Regions from separate parts of the Brassicibacter mesophilus genome, predicted to be linked through region 2. Evidence: riboswitches for the same ligand, from Rfam matches in the RefSeq annotation. Region 2 holds a riboswitch; each other region holds the start of a gene.
The links. Region 2 has a riboswitch for cobalamin ahead of cobT (nicotinate-nucleotide--dimethylbenzimidazole phosphoribosyltransferase). Riboswitches for the same ligand answer to the same signal wherever they lie in the genome.
Positions count from the first base shown of each region.

Region 1: another riboswitch for cobalamin. It lies ahead of HNR33_RS05635 (cobyric acid synthase); the one in region 2 lies ahead of cobT (nicotinate-nucleotide--dimethylbenzimidazole phosphoribosyltransferase).
Region 3: another riboswitch for cobalamin. It lies ahead of HNR33_RS05745 (ABC transporter substrate-binding protein); the one in region 2 lies ahead of cobT (nicotinate-nucleotide--dimethylbenzimidazole phosphoribosyltransferase).

Region 1 is NZ_JBNPXI010000003.1:137,926-142,473, reverse strand. It holds gene cobD (threonine-phosphate decarboxylase CobD) at 1-402, opposite strand, end outside; gene cbiB (adenosylcobinamide-phosphate synthase CbiB) at 446-1,411, opposite strand; gene HNR33_RS05635 (cobyric acid synthase) at 1,404-2,903, opposite strand; cobalamin riboswitch at 3,107-3,285, opposite strand; gene HNR33_RS05630 (hypothetical protein) at 3,346-3,897, opposite strand; gene HNR33_RS05625 (hypothetical protein) at 3,943-4,548, opposite strand, start outside.
Region 2 is NZ_JBNPXI010000027.1:643-5,190, forward strand. It holds gene HNR33_RS19680 (hypothetical protein) at 1-807, shown strand, start outside; gene cobT (nicotinate-nucleotide--dimethylbenzimidazole phosphoribosyltransferase) at 1,267-2,316, opposite strand; cobalamin riboswitch at 2,412-2,591, opposite strand; gene HNR33_RS19690 (HutD/Ves family protein) at 2,717-3,340, opposite strand; gene HNR33_RS19695 (L,D-transpeptidase) at 3,516-4,548, shown strand, end outside.
Region 3 is NZ_JBNPXI010000003.1:156,029-160,576, forward strand. It holds gene cbiG (cobalt-precorrin 5A hydrolase) at 1-376, shown strand, start outside; gene cobJ (precorrin-3B C(17)-methyltransferase) at 369-1,109, shown strand; gene HNR33_RS05735 (cobalt-precorrin-6A reductase) at 1,106-1,858, shown strand; gene HNR33_RS05740 (sirohydrochlorin chelatase) at 1,874-2,239, shown strand; cobalamin riboswitch at 2,281-2,468, shown strand; gene HNR33_RS05745 (ABC transporter substrate-binding protein) at 2,568-3,581, shown strand; gene HNR33_RS05750 (FecCD family ABC transporter permease) at 3,615-4,548, shown strand, end outside.

The DNA of each region.
Region 1 (4,548 bases), on a different contig from region 2:
GTTCAATTCGTTTATCAAACTATCAATATCTATATTAAAATCATTTTGCTGCTCTGTATTAAAGTTACTTACACTACCACCATTTAATTCAAATGCTCTAGCATATTCAGTAAATGTAGGTTGAACTATCAACACCTTTTCTGGTCTTAACGCTCTAGCAAAAAGGTATATCAGTTCTGTAGCTCCGTTACCTAAAATTAAGCTTTCACTTTCTACATTTAGCTTTTCAGCCAATGTTCTCTTTGCGCTTTCTCCGTCTATTTCAGGATATCGCACCAGCTCTGTTAAACTTTCCTTTAACTCTGATATCAATCTCTCTGGTACTCCTAGTGGATTAATATTTACACTAAAGTCTATGACCTTATTTTTTTCTTCTCCAAAATATCCTCCGTGTTTATTCATACTCTACCTCCTTTCGAATCTATATCAAATCTATATCAAAATATCATGCAATAAAGATAAAGGTTGCTAATACAATCACTCCAATTGCTACAGTCTCAGATCCGTACATTACCTTTATCACATCAGTTATATGATTAGATTCTAGTTCCGATATCCTATCACCTATAGTTGGCTTATATAAGCTCTGTCCAAAATATGTATTGGTTCCGCCAAGCTGTATCTGAAGCAGACCAGCTGCTACAGACTCTGGGTAACCACAATTAGGACTTTTATGATTTTTTCTATCTCTTTTTAATATTTTTAGACCATTTTTCCCGTTATAGCCTAGGATCGTACCTGCTATCAACATCAAAAAACTTCCTATTCTAGCAGGTACATAGTTTGCTATGTCATCCAGCTTTGCAGATGCAAAACCAATCTCTGTATATGGTTCTTGTATATATCCAACCATAGAATCTAATGTATTTATTGCTTTATACATAAAAGCCATTTGAACTGGTATTCCTAAAAAAAAGCCTATTGCTATATAGAAAAGTGGAGCTAATACACCATCTATTGTGTTTTCAGCCACTGTTTCTACTGCACCTCTTATTACTTCACCTTCATTTAATTGGCTGGTATCTCTTCCTACGAGGTAAGATAACATTTTTCTTCCTTCATGTATATCCTTATTAACTAGCGCATTATGAACCTTCATTGTCTCAACATCTAAGCATTTAGCTGCAAGAGTAGTATATATTAAATATATTGATAAAATTAGATTTACAGCAGGATGTATAAATCTAGCTAACAACAATATTAGATGTACTATCAACACGACAGTACCTACAGTAACCCCTGTTAGGAAAAATCCTCCAACTTTTAAGTTCATCCATTTAAGACTTCTTATCAGATTTTCATATTTCTTTATAATCATACCTATATATCTAATAGGATGAGGCCAATTAGGTGGATCTCCTATTAGATAATCAAGCAAGCATGCAACTAGTAAAATTAAAATATCATTCATTTATTAACCCCATTATCATTTTAATTTTATCTATATCAGCATTATCTCTTACAACTTGAGCTAGTTTATTATATTCGTTATCTTTTAGCTCTTTATAGCTTAGTAGTCCACTGTTTTCCACTATGCCTTTCTTGTCCTTTAATGTTTTTATGATACTTCTTCTAAAGTCATCATTCTCAAAAATTCCATGAAGATACGTTCCAAAAACATTCCCAGACCTATTTATTGCTCCATCTAATCTTCCATCCTCTAATTCAAATACAGGATGACTGTCACTAAAAACCTCTGTTTTGCCCATGTGAATTTCATATCCAGTAACAAAAGCATCTTTTTTTATATTAAATGAACTCAATTCACTAATTAGCTTACCAGTAACCTGCTTTGTCTGCTTCTTTTCTTTAATAATAGTCTTTGTATCAAGTAAACATAATCCATTAATTCTTTCAATAGATGATTCAATATGGTTAGGATCTTCTACTTGCTTACCTAGCATCTGATAACCACCGCATATGCCTATGATTGGTACACCTTCCCTGTGCTTTTTATATATAGATTTATCTATACCGCTATTAAATACATATTCTATATCCTTTATTGTATTTTTGCTTCCAGGAATAATAATTAAGTCTGCATTATCTAGTTGTTCTCTGCTTGTAACATATGTTACATTTACTCCTTCCTCTATTTCTAGGGGCGTAAAGTCACTAAAGTTTGATATATACGGTGTTCTTATTACTGCTATATTTATATCTCCAGTAGACTTCGAAGCAAATCTATCTGTTACACTATCCTCATCATCAATATTTAACTTCATATATGGTATTACCCCTAAGCAAGGCTTCTTTACAAGCTCCTCAAGCATCTTTATTCCTGGCTTTAATATTTCTACATCGCCTCTAAACTTATTTATCATAAAGCCTTTTATTCTTTCTCTTTCCTGCTCTGTCATCAGCATTATAGTTCCATAAACTGAAGCAAAAACACCACCTCTATCAATATCACCTACTAATATTACAGGTGAATCTATAAGCTCGGCTAAACCCATATTAACTAAATCATTTTCTCTTAGATTTATTTCTGCAGGGCTTCCTGCGCCTTCTATAACTACAACATCAAAGAAAGAATCAAGCTTATTATATGCCTTAGCTATTTCGTCTTTAAGCCCTGATTTGTTATTATGATATTCAGCTGCAGTCATGTTTTTATATACAACTCCATTAAGTATAACCTGACTTCCAACATCACTTGTAGGCTTTAATAGAATTGGGTTCATCTCAACCATTGGCTCAACCATCGCAGCTTCAGCCTGAACAGCTTGAGCTCTACCGATTTCCTTTCCTTCAGAAGTAACGAATGAGTTTAATGCCATATTCTGAGATTTAAATGGGGCAACATTATATCCATCTTGCTTAAATATTCTGCATAGTGCAGCAGTAAGAAGGCTTTTACCTACTGATGAAGCCGTACCCTGAAGCATTATTTTTTTTGCCACTATACCAACTCCTATTTTTTCTATTAATAAAAAAGACTTCTATTAAAACATCCATATATTAAGGAAGCCTTTTTTGAAACCCATTTTACGGAAAGTTTATATTAAGAAAAACTAAAACCTTCCTATGAGCTATAAAAAAAACGCATAGAGGATCTATGCGTTAAATTCATACAATGAAATTAACATGCCCCCCTCCGAAGCAGTCTTACTTATATTTCAAGGCAGGTCTCCTGACTCACAGATCATTTTACTCTCTTTTCCTTCCCAGTTTCCCAGTGGACACCAAAGATTTCATCCCTGTTTACAGTAGCGGGGGCTGTAGAGGCTTTACACCTCTTTCCCTTTTAACTTCTAACAAAGCACCCTGAAACTATTCAGTTTAAAAGTCACTATAATTATAGTTAATATATATTTTTTTGTCAATGGAAAAAGCATCATTTCTTTACTCTGTAGTGCTGTAATTAAAGAACCTTAGATCAATTTCTTCAACGTCGAGTAGGATTGTTTCCTCTATTGTTTCTCTAACACCTTTATCATATTTTATTATAAAATATACATCATAATTGATACCTGAATCATATCTACCAACATCTTTTATTGGACCGGATATACTGCCAAAAGTCTTACTTTCTTTAGACATCAGAACTCCCTCTACGTTTGATGATGCTGATGTATTATATAGAACTTCTTTATCTGAATTGTCTGTTTTAGATACCTTTACCAATTCGACTTCATAGAATTTTACACTATTAATATCTTCTGCATTGCCTTTATACTTAAAAATCCCTTCTCCTGCTTTATATTTATCTGCAGTCAATAATAATTTGCAATCTTCAACTATCCAATTCCCATTTTGGCCGCTTAAGGTATAGTATTTATATTCTTGCTTTTCCTGTTTATTCAGTTCATCTTTGTATCCCTTTATCTTATATAAGCTAAAGATATTAGCTATAACTAGTAAAGAAATAACCAGTATAGAAATTTTTTTAATCAATTAAATCCTCCTTGTGCTTATGCGTAATAATAAATCAGTCAATAATCAATGTGAAGAACCTAACATATTTACATTTTCAGCATTAAATACTATAGTCTTGTAAAAATTCTTGCTGTCTTTATCAAAAACATAATCAGTCATAAGTAATCCTGCTGTTGTTGGCATTACAGTGGTTATATGAAACTCACTTTTTTCTCCTGAAGTATATACCCAGTATTTAAGCTCGCCTAGCTGAACGTATTCATTAAATAAATGGTATTCATTATCTCCATCCTTCACTATTAATGACCAATTTTGACCATCATCCCACATCATATTTCCTTTCTCATCTCTTTGAGCAGCTGTATACATCTCAACATTTTCTAATTCTCCATCATCATCTATATCTATTTCTGTTTTACTTAAAAGTGTAAGTTCTTGTGTATTAATTTTATCATTAGCTATAGAGACAACTTCAGCTTTAACTTCATTATCACCTGAGCTATTCTCATCTACATTATTCTCTTCTGTATCTGTGTCACTAGGCTCCTTTACAATCTCATCCCGCACATTATTGCCCTCTGGTTTATTCAATGTATTGATACCATAAATAACACCACCTATTAAAGCTATCACTAATAATATTATTAAAATAGATTTAACACCTCGTGT
Region 2 (4,548 bases):
GAGCAAATTAAAGATAAGGAATTAGAGCGAGGCGAATATTTAAAAGAAATGGGGTTATATAAAACTGGGCTACTTATTTATGAAAAAGAAGACGGAAGCAGAAACTATGTTAATATCAATGTAAGTAATGAAAGTGAGGATTTTGTACTAGAAACATTTAATAGAGCTTTTACAAGTGACTATAGTGCTCTTATGGAAGCCGAATCATATATGACTATAAGTGGTGTAGCGTGGACACATGCTGGTACAGAAACAGATTATAACGCGCATCCTCAAGGACTAGATGTAAGATGTTCTTTAGTAGTATATAAAGACCCCAATTCACCTGATGACCAAGATGAATATCATACTTTTGCCGAATTTAGAACAGATGCTGAGATTGTAGATATTCCTGGAAGTACAGGAACTAGACACATAGATCAGGTTCGTTTAAAAATATTGAATAGCGATGGAACGGTTTATAAAACTGTACCGGAATCAAACATTAGTAATGAACCAGAATTCTCAGTATCATATCCTTGGGGAGTTAGTACACTCTTTAGTTTTGGTACAAAAGTAGATGTAACAAAAACAGATGGCGGAATTAATGATTCTTTCGTAAAGTATGAATTTGAGCCTCAATCAATGGGCTTAGATTCATATACTAGTGATATGCAATCTCTAGTTGGAATAACAACTGTAGGCAGTTCAAGTTCTTATAACTATTATGGTTACTATTTTGTTGATTTAATAGTATTTACTGATCCAGAAGGAGTATTGGATGGTGATCAAACTTATAATTCTTACATTAGAGTTAATAATAATTAGTACTAATTAAGTACTGTAATAGGTGTAAATGAAGATATAAACGGCAGAAACTATTCTAGAGGATATGTCTACACTCTACAAAACAAATAGACGAAGTGTGAACAGAAGTACGGACACAGGATTCTACTTTTTGTTCACACTTTTGTTTTGTATAGAAATGCATAAAAACAAATAAGAATATCAATTTGATGTAGATAGCCTGTTCTAAGGATTTTCGTTGTAATTAACTGAGTATAAGGGTTGTAAAGGTGGAGCTGTGAAAAGAGTCTTCCTTATTTATTTTTTGACTTAAAAAATATTTTGAAAATTAGTACTTTAATCTAGGATAGATTATTCATAATCGAAACATATATCGCATTATATTTATAGTTATTTTTAAAAAAATGATTAGGCATAGTGAAAATCCGATACAGAAGATAATGTATCGGATATCTATTTCTTGTATATATAATTTTACTTCTATACTACACCAATTCCTGCTTCTTCAAAGGTTATCATTTTTTTATTCATAAATGCAGCAGCTTCTATTATGTTAAAAGCAAGCGCCGCACCACTGCCTTCTCCTAGTCTCATATCAAGGTCAAGCATAGTTGGTAGTCCTAGTAAGTCAGAAGCTGTTTTTGCCCCTTTTTCATTGGAGGCATGAGAGCTAACCAGATATTGTTTAACCTTAGGTTCTATAGTTGCTGCAATCAGAGCAGCTGCTGTAGATATGTATCCATCTACTACAACAGGTACTTTATTAGCAGCTCCAGCAATCATTACTCCAGCCATACCGGCTATGTCAAGACCTCCTACTTTAGCTAATACGTCTATTCCATCTTCTTTGTTTGGTTTATTTATTTCAACAGCTTTCTTAATTACATTTATTTTGTTTATTAATTGTTCTTTGGGAAGATTTGCTCCTACTCCTGTGATTTCACTAGGATCAATACCGCTTAAAACAGAAATTATTGCTGTGCTTGGAGTAGTATTTCCAATACCCATTTCGCCAGTACCTAGCAAATTTCTTCCTTTATTTATCTGGTCAGTTGCTATTTCAATTCCTACTTCTATGGCTTTAATAGCTTCTTCTTTTGTCATAGCAGGTCCCTTAGTCATATTATCAGTACCATGCTTTACTTTTCTTTTTATAACGTTTTTATCGTCTATATCTTCCATTACTCCGATATCAACAGTTATAACATCTGCTTTTGCCTGTGCTGCAAGTGCACAAACACCACTTACTCCATTAGCTATATATGAAGTCATCATCTTTGTTACTGCCTGAGGCGCCGCTGCAACACCTTCTTCACACACACCATGATCAGCAGCCATAACAATTATAGCTCTATTATCAACACTCGGATGAAGTTTTCCTGTTATTCCAGATAGTTGGACAGCTATATCTTCTAATTTTCCTAAGCTTCTTTGAGGCTTAATCAAATTATCTATCCTCTCTTTTGCTTCATGCATTGCTTCTTGATTTAACACTGTTATTTTTTGTAGAGTTTCATTTAATATTTTCATATATATTCCTCCTATTTTAAAATATAAAAAAATCCACACCAAAAATGGCGTGGATTTTCCATCATCCTCACCTAGGCCTGCTTTTTCACACGAAGCGGCTTAGTAGTTCTTAGGCAGGTCTCCTGACTTAGGTTCATCACCAAAGTACTGCCTTCCCTCAATAAAGAAGTGGCATATTAGTATTGGCTTACCTTTACAGTGGCGGGCCCGTTCGAGATTTTCACTCGATTCCCTATTCTCCCTTATTACAGGGCACCTAAAAAATGTTATTCATTTTATTATATATAGATTTTATTCATAAAGTTACTAAATGTCAATAACATTAGCGAAATTATTATGCCTTAGACAGTTATTCAATATGCATTTGAAAAATGTATACTAGATATTTCTAAGATGAATTTTAGTAGTATATTGATGTTCTTATTAGTTTAACATCACATGATTCGACATTATTGAAGTTAAAGCAGAATGTATTTTCTGAGGATTTTCTAGTTATTTCGAATATATCGCCTTGTTGTAGTCTATACATTTTGTTTAATTCTGTAACGACTTCAAGATTCCCTTTTACTATATAGAATACATCTGTTATTGTTGAGTAGTTTCCGGTAACTTTATTAGTAAATATTATTTTTTTAGATACTTTTTCTTTTAAAATAATAGACTGTAAATTTCCGCAGCATCCACTAGACATCATTAAATTAAAATCAGTTACCTTTCCATAGCTTTTTGTAGTCCATTCACCTTTAAAACTGTCTTGTTCAAAAGCACTTAATTCAATAGTGTGATGCCCCTCATGTTCAAGCCGAAGCTTTTCTTCAATAATCATTATTATCCTTGATATTCCTGGCAAATATGTAAATGTAGATTCTTCATCATCAACTTTAGCGGAACTTAACCTCCATTTGAAGTTTCGTTCACCATATTCAGCTTCTTCTGGATAAATTAATAGCTGTGCTGTAGTGCCTCCTGACCATTTGCTCGTTTTATGCTCTTCTTTTTTTATAATACTAATTTTATTAATCAAGAAGATATCCTCCTTGTACAGTAATGTTTGTGTTGTAATACTTAATTCTAACTATATAGCTTGAATTCATAAAAAGTCAATATTCACTATAAAAATGATTTTTTTGTCAATATACACTTTCTAATACTTTTTTCATCAATTTTGGATAAACTAAATACATCGGGAGGTGTAAATGATGAAAAAAATTACTTTATTATTATTAATACTTATTTTGATTTTAACATCTTGTTCAATAGGACAAAATAATAAACCTGAAAAACCAAATACAGACTATTCTCAGAAAAAAGGACCAAACATTAATCCCAATGAAGGTGGAGAAGGTGGTCAGGACATAACAAATAGAGATGATGTGGAGCCTGATATTAATCATATCGATATTGAAGTAGATAGGAAGATGACAGATGATGCAGTAAAAAATGGTAAAGAAAAGAAAGACATTATATTAAATCAAAACAATTCTAAAAAAGATAATACGAAGGGGTTTAATAGTCAAAAGCTTTCAGATAACATTAATACAGGTATCTTAATAGAAAGATATAATACCAAGGTGCCAGACTATATAAATGTAGATTTAAGGTATGCTGAATATGACATACCACTTGATTATCTGCTAGTTACGACTGAAGGAGTAAAGATTTTTACTGAACCTAGAAAAAGTTCAAGTACACTAGGATCAGCAAACTTTTTTGCAAAAGTAAAATTGGAAGGAAAAGTAAAAGGCGAATATATAGACGCGCTGAAAACTGACGAATGGTACTTGTTATCTTGGATGGAAGAAGGGCAAATAGCATATGGATATGTAATGAAAAATGCTGGTGAACCAAGAACATTCAGATTTGATAAAATGGCTCAATCGATTAGAGGTCTTGAAGATAAGCTTATTGATAGGAAATATGGATATATATCGAACTATAAGGATAGAAATGGCTCTCCTCCACTAAAAGACGGAAAGGCTATAGATGAGTTTGGTATTCAGGCATATCAAAGTGCTCCTGCATATTCTAGTCTAGAAGATATGTCAGACTTTAGATATTTTCCTGATGGAACGATTGTATTTATCCATGATGAGCAAGGTGAATACTTCAAGGTTGAAAATTTAGCATATCAAGGAATGTATTGGATACCTAAAAAGTTTATTTCATTTGATGATAATATAGATAGTCTCAATAAGGTAGTAGTTGTAGATAAATTAAATCAAAATCAAGGTG
Region 3 (4,548 bases), on a different contig from region 2:
AGTTGTGGGAATAGGGTGTAGAAAAGGAATACAGAAAGACCATATTGTTGAAGCTGTGAATAAATTTCTAGATATTAATAATATTCATCCTAAAAGTATAAGACATTTTGCAACTGTTGATATAAAGCAAAACGAACAAGGGATTATTGAAGCTTCAAGATACTTTAATGTGCCACTTAAGATTATAAGCAGAGAACAGATAAAAAAAGTAGAAGAAAGCTTTGAAACCTCTGATTTTGTTAAAAAGACTATAGGGGTAGGAGCTGTATGTGAGCCTTGTGCATATCTTTCATCAACGAAAGGACATTTTATTATGAGAAAAACTTCTGCACAAGGAGTGACAGTATGTTTATTGGAGGAAAATATATATGAATAATAAAGGTAAGATATTTGTAGTTGGAATAGGGCCTGGTGATGCCGAGCATATGACTCCGGCAGCTTTAAACGCTATAGCCCAATCTGATGTCATAGTTGGGTACAAAACGTATATAAAACTGATTGAGCATCTGATTACTGAAAAAGAAGTTGCTTCATCAGGAATGAAAAAAGAAGTGGACCGCTGTGAAGAAGCATTGAAATATGCAATTAACGGAAAAGCTGTTTCAATAGTAAGCAGTGGAGATGCAGGAGTATATGGAATGGCAGGTATAATGCTTGAGGTAGCAAATAAATATGAAAATGATGTAGAAGTCGAAATTGTACCTGGTATTACTTCATCGCATGCTGCTGCTACAAGTCTTGGAGCTCCAATTATGCATGATTACGTTGTAATAAGCTTAAGTGATTTATTAACAGATTGGGATTTGATACAGAAAAGGCTACATTGTGCTGGCGATGGAGATTTTGTGACTTGTATTTATAACCCTAAGAGTAATGGAAGACCAGAGCACATAAATGTTGCAAGAGATATACTCTTAAAATACAAATCAAAGGATACTCCAGTCGGTATAGTTAGAAATGCAAAACGAAAAGGTGAAACTACTGTTATTACAACTTTGGGAAAAATGCTTGAGAATGAGATAGATATGTTCACTATGGTGATAATAGGAAACTCGAATACTTACATTAAAAATGGCAAAATGCTTACTCCAAGGGGGTATAGATTGTGATACTTGTATTATCAGGTACCAAAGATGGTAGAATGATAATAGAGAAGTTGATTGAAAATAACTTTAAGGTATTAGCTACAACAGCTACTGAATATGGAGGCTCTTTAATAGATCAAGATATGAATGTTACTGTCATATCTCAAAAACTTACACAATCTGAAATTGAGGGAATAATAGATGAGGAAAAAATAGGATGTGTAATTGATGCTACACATCCATATGCAAAGCAGATATCAGAAAATGCCATTAATAGCTGTAATAATAAATCTATAACATACTTAAGGTATGAAAGAAGACCAACGAAAATTGATAATGTCAATAGATTTAAAACCTATGAAGAAGCTATAAAATTTCTCAACACTACACAAGGCAATATTCTTCTAACTACTGGCAGTAATAATATTAAGTGTTTTTCAGCTATTAACAGAAAGGATAGGATATATGCTAGAGTTCTACCTACAATAGAGGCTATTTCAAAATGTGGAGAAATAGGTCTTATTCCAAAGCAGATATTAGGATTGCAGGGACCATTTAGCATAGAACTGAACAAGGCAATATATAAAGAGTATAGCATAAAGCATGTTGTAACTAAAGATAGCGGCACAATAGGTGGTACAGATGAAAAAATTGCTGCGGCAATAAATCTTGGAATAAATATAGTACTGATTGAAAGACCACAAGTAGACTATACTAATACTTTTAATAATATAGAAGACCTAATTAATTATTTAAAAAAGGATAAAAACTAAAGGAGTGTGTTTACTATGAAAAGAGCAGTTCTAATAGTAGGACATGGAAGCAGATCAAAGGATGCACAGGATATTTTCAACAAAATCGTTCAGCTAGTAAAAGACAAATCAGACTACAGCATAGTAGAAGGAGCACACATGGAGATTTGTGAGCCTTCTATACCTAACGTAGTTGAAGAAATAATACAAAAACAGGTTGAAGAAATATTAGTAGTACCATATTTTCTGTATGAAGGCATACACATAAAAGAAGATATTCCAGAAATAATTGAAGAACTATCTAAAAAACATACTGGAGTAAATTTTAAAATGGCGAGACCTATAGGGGCAGAGCCTATGCTTGCAGATATATTAATTGAAAGAGCAAAAGAAATTGTTTAGATATTGACAATACCATACAATTCAAATATAATCTAATTGGTTAACAAGATAAAAGTAATAAGAAATACCTTGAAAAAAAAATAGTTATATATAGGGAAGCTGGTGAAAATCCAGCACGGGGCCGCCACTGTAAAGGAGAGCACATTGCTTATTGCCACTGGTATTAAAACCGGGAAGGTGCAATGATGCTATGAACCTGAGTCAGGATACCTATTATGTTTCATGCTTACGGAACCTGAGCATTAAAGAATAGTTATGTCTATTTTGCCTTGTATTCGTACAAGGTTTTTTTTATTGCTTAAAATTAAACAAAGGAAAGGTGAATTTTATGAAAAAAATACTTACTATTTTATTAGCTTTGTGCCTAGTTATATCAGTGTTTTCAGGGTGTAGTAAAACTAATGATCCAACTTCGGGACAGTCAACTGACCAGATCACTGATTCACAAGAAAATGCTAACAATAATGGAAAAGAAGACAATAAAAACAAGGATAGTGTAACATTTATTGATGGCTTAGGTGAGCAAGTTACTGTTAATAAAAAACCTCAAAACGTTATATGTTTATATAACTCTTACTTAGATTTATGGTATGAAGCAGGCGGAACAGTAATAGGAACAATAGAAAGTCGAGAAAAAGCTCCAGAAGGTGCAGAAAATGCTGAAATAGTAGGCACTATGACTTCACCAAATATGGAAAAAATATTATCAATGCAACCGGATTTAATTATCTTAAGACCTGGTATGAAAGGGCAAGGTGATATTATTCCGTTATTAAAGCAAAATAAAATACGTTATCTTGCAATTGAGTATGATAACTTTGAACAATATATAGAAACAATGAGAGTATTCACAGAATTAAATAAAAGACCTGATTTATTTGAAGAAAAAGCTATTGCAGTAAAAGAAAAGGTTGACGATATAATTGCAAGTGTACCGAAAGATAAAAAACCAACAGTTTTATTGATGTTTGCAACAGCTAAGGGAGTAACAGTTAAATTACCAAATAGTTTTGTTGGAGATATGCTTCAGGACTTAGGTGCTGAAAACATTGCCTATGATGCAAAGTTAACTGATGAGAAAATGGAAATTTTTAGTATGGAAAAAGTAGTAGAGAGAGATCCAGACTTTATACTTGTTCAAACGATGGGAGATATTGATGAAATAAAAGATAGACTAGTTAAGGATGTTGAGTCTAATCCAGCCTGGGGGTCACTAAGAGCTGTGAAGGAAGGAAGATATTTGTATTTACCAAAAGAATTATATCTTTACAAGCCAAATGCTTTATATGGAGAGGCTTACGAAGGATTAGCTAAAATATTATATCCTGAAACTTTTAAATAAAATAAATATCCTATTGTCTTTAGAAGCGGATATTTGATAACAAAACTACCAATAAAGGATGATAGTATGGAGCTCATTAAAAAGAGTGGGAAAAATAAAATGAAAAGCTTAGTTGATAAAGCCAACAAAACAAGTCATAAGAGAAAGATTACAATTCTGATTATACTGTTAGCGATATGCTTAGCAAGTTTTCTCATTAGCGTAAGTAAGGGCTCTTTAGACATCTCAATAAGTCAAGTAATTAAAGCCATATTTATGGAGAATGATACAGTTAATCATCAAATAATATGGAACATAAGATTTCCTAGGACCTTAGTAGCAGGCTTAGTTGGAATATGTTTAGCATTATCTGGTGCTATATTACAAGGAGTAATGAGAAATCCCCTTGCTGCACCTAATATAATTGGAGTTTCTTCTGGAGCAGGCTTAGTGGCCTATATCATCATGATACTCTTTCCAAGCTATTACTATCTTGTTCCGTTGGGAGCATTTGTTGGTGCATTATCATCAACTATTTTCATATATCTATTGGCTTGGAAAGATGGAATTAATCCTATGAGGCTAGTTCTCGCTGGTGTTGCAGTGTCTTCTTTGCTTGGAGCAGGGATTAATTCTCTTATGACGTTTTTTCCAGACCGTATAGCAGGCGTAATTGGATTTATGGTTGGAGGCCTTTCAGCTAGAACATGGCCACATTTTAATATGTTATGGCCATATGCAGCTTTAGGAATAGCAATAACATTTTTATTGCCAAAAAAACTGAATATATTGATGCTTGGTGATGAGATTGCTACAGGGTTGGGTCTTAATGTTGAAAGAACGAGATTGCTTTTTATAATACTAGCATCATTACTGGCTGCAAGTGCAGTAAGTGTTGTTGGTCTTTTAGGGTTTGTAGGACTTATTGTACCACATACCGCTAGACTTATTATAGGTTCAGATTATAGGTATCTTTTTCCTGCTACTG